Regions from separate parts of the Colwellia sp. 5_MG-2023 genome, predicted to be linked through region 3. Evidence: predicted binding sites of a transcription regulator. Region 3 holds the regulator's gene; each other region holds the start of a gene.
The links. The regulator sigma-54, encoded in region 3, starts transcription at its own class of promoters, with help from an activator protein. The targets are predictions, from matches to a motif close to GTTGGCACGNNNNTNGNNT.
Positions count from the first base shown of each region.

Region 1: Q4496_RS01530 (PEP-CTERM sorting domain-containing protein) is a predicted target of sigma-54. The motif match lies at 1,447-1,465, and genes of this name have one in related genera.
Region 2: Q4496_RS08260 (FlgO family outer membrane protein) is a predicted target of sigma-54. The motif match lies at 1,162-1,180, and genes of this name have one in related genera.

Region 1 covers NZ_JAUOPW010000001.1:375,525-377,807, forward strand. The annotation lists gene sstT (serine/threonine transporter SstT) at 1-340, shown strand, start outside; gene Q4496_RS01530 (PEP-CTERM sorting domain-containing protein) at 600-1,316, opposite strand; gene tilS (tRNA lysidine(34) synthetase TilS) at 1,665-2,283, opposite strand, start outside.
Region 2 covers NZ_JAUOPW010000008.1:97,034-99,316, reverse strand. The annotation lists gene Q4496_RS08265 (flagella assembly protein FlgT) at 1-1,039, opposite strand, end outside; gene Q4496_RS08260 (FlgO family outer membrane protein) at 1,274-1,921, shown strand; gene Q4496_RS08255 (LPP20 family lipoprotein) at 1,938-2,283, shown strand, end outside.
Region 3 covers NZ_JAUOPW010000004.1:27,286-29,568, forward strand. The annotation lists gene ptsN (PTS IIA-like nitrogen regulatory protein PtsN) at 1-91, opposite strand, end outside; gene hpf (ribosome hibernation promoting factor) at 109-396, opposite strand; gene Q4496_RS04755 (RNA polymerase factor sigma-54) at 441-1,952, opposite strand; gene lptB (LPS export ABC transporter ATP-binding protein) at 2,037-2,283, opposite strand, start outside.

The sequences.
Region 1 (2,283 bases), on a different contig from region 3:
TTTAGGTGCAACTATAAATATGGCAGGTGCGGCAATAACAATTACCGTGTTAACCCTAGCGACAGCTAACAGCTTAAATATCGATGTAGATTTTGGCACAGCTATCTTATTATCAATCGTGGCGTCTATTTCAGCCTGTGGTGCATCAGGTGTCGCAGGTGGTTCACTATTACTAATACCTTTAGCTTGTAATTTATTTGGTATCAATAATGACATCGCAATGCAAGTGGTTGCTATTGGTTTTATTATTGGTGTTATTCAAGATTCAGCTGAAACAGCACTTAACAGCTCTACTGATGTTGTTTTTTCTGCTGCAGCTTCGCACAACATCACAAAATAGAGTTTAAGTAATACTAGAAGATATTATCTCGATTGGCTATTCTATAATATGTGTATTTTATAGTTCAGTTGTTAAACCTTATGCAGTGAAAGCACTTTAATAAACTGGCTATTACCGCATTAGTACAAGTATAGAAACACCATTACAGAGTAAAATGAATGCCAATAAAAAACGCCTCACAAAATGTGCGGCGTTTTTTATTAATCAAACTTAATCATTCTTTATTAGTGAATTTTTATAAACTAATAGAATAATTAAATTAAAGTGATTTTTTCTTACGACGTAAAGCTATACCAGCTAAACCAAGACCTAAAATAGCTAAAGAAGTAGGCTCAGATACTGGTGTAGGATTAGTAGTTTCAGTATAGTTATAATCAATATTTAAAGAAGCTTTAGCTAATGTATTAACATTAACATCTACGTTACCGCCACCACCTGAAACTGCGTAACCGCCAAGAGTACCAAGACCTACAGTAGAGATAGTGCCAGTACCAATAAAGCTTAAGAAATCAGCATGTGAAGAGTCAATAGTAATAGTCATACTATCAGTACCACTTAAATCTAAGCCAGCATACTCATCAAGACCACCAGTACCATCAAGTGTAGGAGCATCTGTATCACCAGAATCATCTGCTGCAAGGTTCTGAAAACCAGTAGTTGCAGATAAAGACAACTCAAGTGCGCCTAAGCCTAAAAATGATCCTAAAGTCTCAACATTTACAGTACCTCTTGCTGTCGTAGCTGTTGTATTATCATTATCTAGGATAAGATCTGAGAACATTTCAGCAGAAAAAGTAATGTTAATTGAATCAAGGTTACCTAAGTTAGCATCAAATTGTGCAACGGTAAGTGTATCATACCAATCTGTAATAGCTGGGCCTTGAAAGTCCGAATAAGAAATCACACCGGCTTGAGCTAGTGGAGATAATGCCATAACAGTAACAGCAGCTAATAATTTTTTCTTGAAAGTTTTCATTGTCATCCTTTATTTATCGATAAATTCATTCTGTTATCCTATGAATGATATGCAAATGTTTTACTATACCTTTCATATACTCTAGAAACAGTTTAAAAAAAGTACTGTTTTACAACAGCCTACCAAAATAAAGCACATACCATGCCAACAAAAATAATACCAATAAGATGTTGATATATAAGGATATTTGATGGCTTGTTATTTTCCACTTATTTTAAAAGCTACTAGTGTAAAAAAACTCGACACAAAAATAATGATTTAATTTAATTAAAACAATTGCATAGGTTATTTTTTGTACGGTTTGTTTGTAGCGTGTGACTAAGAAAGGGACAGCTAGTTACCTGGTGATTATGACCAGTTTAAAAGAATACTATCATCATTATTTTTAGGAATATAACTTTGACAAACAAAGTGCCCTATCGCAGCGACTAATACATCATCATAATATAAAAAAGGGATCCTTTTCCGTTGCCAAACTGGAATATTTAACTCTTGAAGTATCTTTTTTAGACTACGAGAATGATTTCTATAATCAGGTAAACAAATAGGATTGCTATGATTAAAACGTATTGTCACTTTTTGTCCTGCATTCGGCATTATAATTCGTTGAGATGCTACGGTAATGTCTTGGCTAGTTTTCTTTAAAAAATATAATTTCCCCAAATTATCGGGTAGCTCAATTTCTGTTTTCGGCTCATTGAACACGATATCAGTATGCCAATTGCTAATATCTATAAAGTCAGCGGTTAAATATAAAGTCCCCTTATGACGACGAATCACATTATCACCAACTTTCACTACAGGGTTTTTATCACTATCCGCATTCAATTGTAGGTACAGTTGAGCTAGCTGTTCAGTACTTGGCATTAAACAATTATTTTTAGTTAAAAAATAACGAATTACATTATTAAACCGTTGTTGAGATAACTGAGTTAACGATCTCACTGTTAAGCTATTCACGCCACTA
Region 2 (2,283 bases), on a different contig from region 3:
TTCCTTGTTGACTAACGAAAGTGCTACTATGGAGTAACGTGAACTCATCACCAATTTTCACGCCATGATTTTTACCTAAATTTATTGTAATTTGGTTGCCTTGGACTTGTATTATTTTTCCTTCATTCGGCTCACACATAACATTTTCGTCAATATCATTTATTGTTCGACTAAGTAAAGCATCAATCATATTACCGTAATCGCTCTGCCAAAAGGTGGTGGCGTGTACATCAATACTTCTTCTTTTATTGAAATCCCAAACCGCAGAGTCTTGGTAATTACCTTGCCATATTTGTTCGCCACTAAAACCATTGTATAAATAAAGGGTAAAATCGAAATTTCTAGGGTAGGTCGGTTGTTGCCATACTTTTAATGAATTTGTTCTTTGCTCTTGCAAAGACATATCGTTAATTTCACTAAAAAGAACATATTGGCTGTCGGTATTTTCAGCTAGAGAGATTGTGAGTTGTTTTATTTTTTCTTCATTGAAACTATTATTTAAACGCGAGAATTCTGTTGAGCTTTTAAGTAATAATTTACCCCCGCTATAGCTACTTTGATTTTTAAGTTTTTTATTTAGCTGTTTGATCATGGCGGAATCAATTTGATATATTTTGCCAAGGTTTGCGTGTTCTCTTTGAAGTAAGTGGCTTTTGGTGATCAAAATTGATTTTTTGTAATCTAACGAGAAACACTTTTTTTCTTGAGGAAAAATATCGGCACGTATAGTAACGCTAATCATATCGTTACTATGAAGCTCTTCTATTAATTCAATTGAATTCACACTGCCACTAGCACGTATACTTATTTGATCTTGAGTGAGCAACCCATTCACTACTTGTTGAATACTTGAAACGCTAGCACCAGCGACAAGTAATGCTTTTTTTAACGCATTTTCCATTGCCTTAGTTCGCGCTACTTCAACCGAGTCTTTAGCTGTTGATGCATAGCCTTGAGCCTCATACCATTGTGCATTAGTAATAGCGCTAGTTACCATTAAGCTGATAGATAAAATGATTTTTTTAGATATAGTATACATATACTCTCTCATGAAAATGAAAAGCCTGTTTTAGGCATAGTGCAATTTACAAGGAACTTTACTATAGAGCTTATGCACAATGTGTGCCTGTTTATTTTAACTAACCTTGTACTTGAAGCTTAATTGGCTTGAAATGTGCATTGTTTTATAGCAATAAATAATCGAATAGATAAAAAGTTCATTGCTTAAGCTAGCGAAATATAGCATAAATGTTGAATTATTAAGGGGTTCACTATGATAAAGTGGCTGATACCATTACTGCTGCCGACTCTTTTATCTTGTAGCAATACAGTAAAAGAAGATAACTTTTATAAGATAAAGCAAACAGATAAAAGTGAGATAGATAGTTATAACTTACCTAAGCATGCCATTAATGATTTAGTAAAAGGTTTAGCGTATCAAATGTTAGCAAATAGTAGTTTTGTTAACGCGAAAACGCCGGTGGCTGTTGCTTCGTTTGTGAATTTAGAGGATCTTGAGTCAACTAATTGGCTAGGAAATCAAATAGCAGAAAGCTTTGTGCATGAATTACAGAGTCATGGTTTGGTCATTATTGACTACAAGGCTACAGGTCATATTCGTGTTACAAAAGCAGGCGACTATGTTTTTAGTCGTGATTGGGAAGAGCTTCCTGAACGTCAGATTATTGACTATGTAGTCACAGGAACTATGATGGAGCAAGAAGACGGGATTATCGTTAATGCACGTATGATTGGCATTCAATCTCATGTTGTTGTTGCTACAGCACAATCTTTTATTCCTAAATGGGTTGTAGGTGCAGAAAAAAATCATGGTGAACATGTCATAATGAAAGACGGTATGATGATTCGCAGTAATCATAAATTAATTAAAGAGCAGCGCGCTGTTGCTATTCAACAGTAATTTAAGAGGTGAAATAATGATAAATGCACGCTTTAAAATAATAACTGCTGTTGTAAGTTTACTGTTTATTGCTTCTTGCACAAGCATGTACGATAAGCATGTACAATGGCAAGTAGTTGAACCACAAGTATTTCCTATTATTCACGGTATTGGTTACGCACCAATAAGTTTACAAAAATCTGATAACAAAACTCAACGGATGCTAATGGCCATTAAAGCGTCGAAAATTGCCGCTTATTCAGAGTTAGCAGAGCAAGTTTATGGGCAACAAATTAGTAGTTCAACAACTATGGCTGATATGTTAATTGAAAATCAACAATTAGTTTCATCTATAAAAGGCTTAATTAGAGGCGCTAAAGTCG
Region 3 (2,283 bases):
GTTGGCAAATTAGTTCAAGTAAACGCTTTTTGCTTTGAACTGGAACTGCACAACGTGTGCAGTTCAGTGTTAATATATTTTGTAGTGTCATAATTATAATGGATAAAACTAATGTTGTGTTATTTTGCCTTTGTATTTGAGTACTTGGCGATCTAGTTTATCCACCAAAGTATCTATCGAGGTATACATATCAGCACTTACTGCTGAAGCATGAATTTCACTGCCTTTTAAATGTATAGTTGCTTCAGCTATCTGTTCTAACTTTTCAACAGTCAAGACTACATGAACATTATTGATATGATCAAAATGTCGCTCTAATTTAGCTAATTTTGTTTCAACACAATCGCGTAATGATGACGTTACTTCTACATGGTGACCGGTAAGGTTAATTTGCATAAGTATGTTCCTTCTCTAGTTAATTCAGAAAATAAAGTCACAGGCTATAATAAACTCTTACGTTGGTTGGACGGTGGTATAGATAAGGATTCACGATACTTAGCTATAGTACGTCTAGCAACATTAATTCCTTGTTGTGCTAGTAAGTCTGCCATTTTGCTATCACTGAGCGGTTTAGCGGGTGTTTCTGCTAAAATGAGTTTTTTAATTAATGAACGTATGGCAGTTGATGAACATTCACCTCCATTTTCGGTACTAACATGACTTGAAAAAAAGTATTTTAATTCAAAAATACCTCTAGGCGTGTGCATATATTTTTGCGTAGTTACGCGAGATATAGTTGACTCATGCATATCCACGGCTTCAGCAATATCATTTAATACCATAGGTCGCATCGCTTCAGCGCCATGTTCTAAAAAGCCTTGTTGACGTTGTACAATGCAGTTAGATACTTTAAGTAAAGTATCATTACGTGACTCTAAACTTTTAATAAACCATTTAGCTTCTTGTAAGTTTGTTCGAATAAACTGTCCGTCATTACTAGAAGATTTTGTTGTTTTTGTCATGGCAGCATATTGTTGATTTACTGATAGCTTAGGAGCAGTATCAGGGTTTAATTCGACAACCCAACGACCATTTTTCTTTTCTACGGAAACATCAGGAATAACATATTGATCATCGCTTTTCACTACTGCATCACCAGGACGAGGATTTAAGCTCTGTATCAAACGCATTACTTCACGTAACTGTTCTTCTTTGAGGCGAGTTTTACGCATTAATTGTCGATAGTCACGATTACCGAGTAAGTCGATATGCTCGCCGATAATTAATTTACTTTCTTTTAAGTAAGGGGTTTCAGGATCAAACTGATTTAATTGAATAATTAAACAATCAGCGATAGAACGGGCTGCAACACCAACAGGATCAAAGACATTAATACGTTTTAATACCGCTTCGACTTCATCAAGTTCCAGTCCTTCTATACCAACACTTTCTAATATTTCTTCACTCGATACCGTAAGATAACCTGCTTCATCAACAGCCTCTATAATAGCGATAGCAACCGTGCGATCAGTTTCTGAAAATGGCGTTAATTCCATTTGCCATAAAAGGTGATCTTGTATTGAATCGATCGTTTCACCTTGATAGGTGTAATCTTCACTTGGGCTACTAATTGCCCCTGTATTTGACGTACCAGCACTGTAACTTTCTTCCCAAGTTGTATCAATGTTCAACTCTTCTGGTATGTCATTTTTCTCCATTGCTTCTGTTGTACTTATCTCATCAATAGAGGCTGATGAATCTTCACTTCCATCACTGGTAGATCGTTCTGTGATGGTGGCTGAAAAAGCTTCTTCAAGTTTATCTCTACTATCCTCTGAATTATTATCTGAGGTTTCTTGATCATTAATTTCAAGCAGAGGATTACTTTCAAGTACTTCTTGAATTTCTTGTTGAAGCTCTAACGTCGATAACTGCAAAAGCTTTATAGCTTGTTGCAGTTGTGGCGTCATGGTTAGTTGTTGTCCTATCCGGAGTTGCAGAGTTGGGCGCATCTACGTTGTCTTAATTCCTGTTATTATTGTTTATAGTTACTAACTTAGAGCAAGTATAGTCTACGAATTTATTATATATGTTAACTATAGCGTGAATTGCTCGCCTAGGTATACATCTCTTACCTTTTGATTAGCAAGAATTTGATTAGAATCTCCTTCTGCTATTATTTCACCGTGACTAACAATGTAAGCATGCTCACATACATCAAGTGTTTCACGAACATTGTGGTCAGTTATTAAGATACCAAGACCACGGTTTTTAAGATGAATAATTATTTTTTTTATGTCGCCGACAGAAATAGGGTCAACACCTGCAAAAGGTTCATCAAGT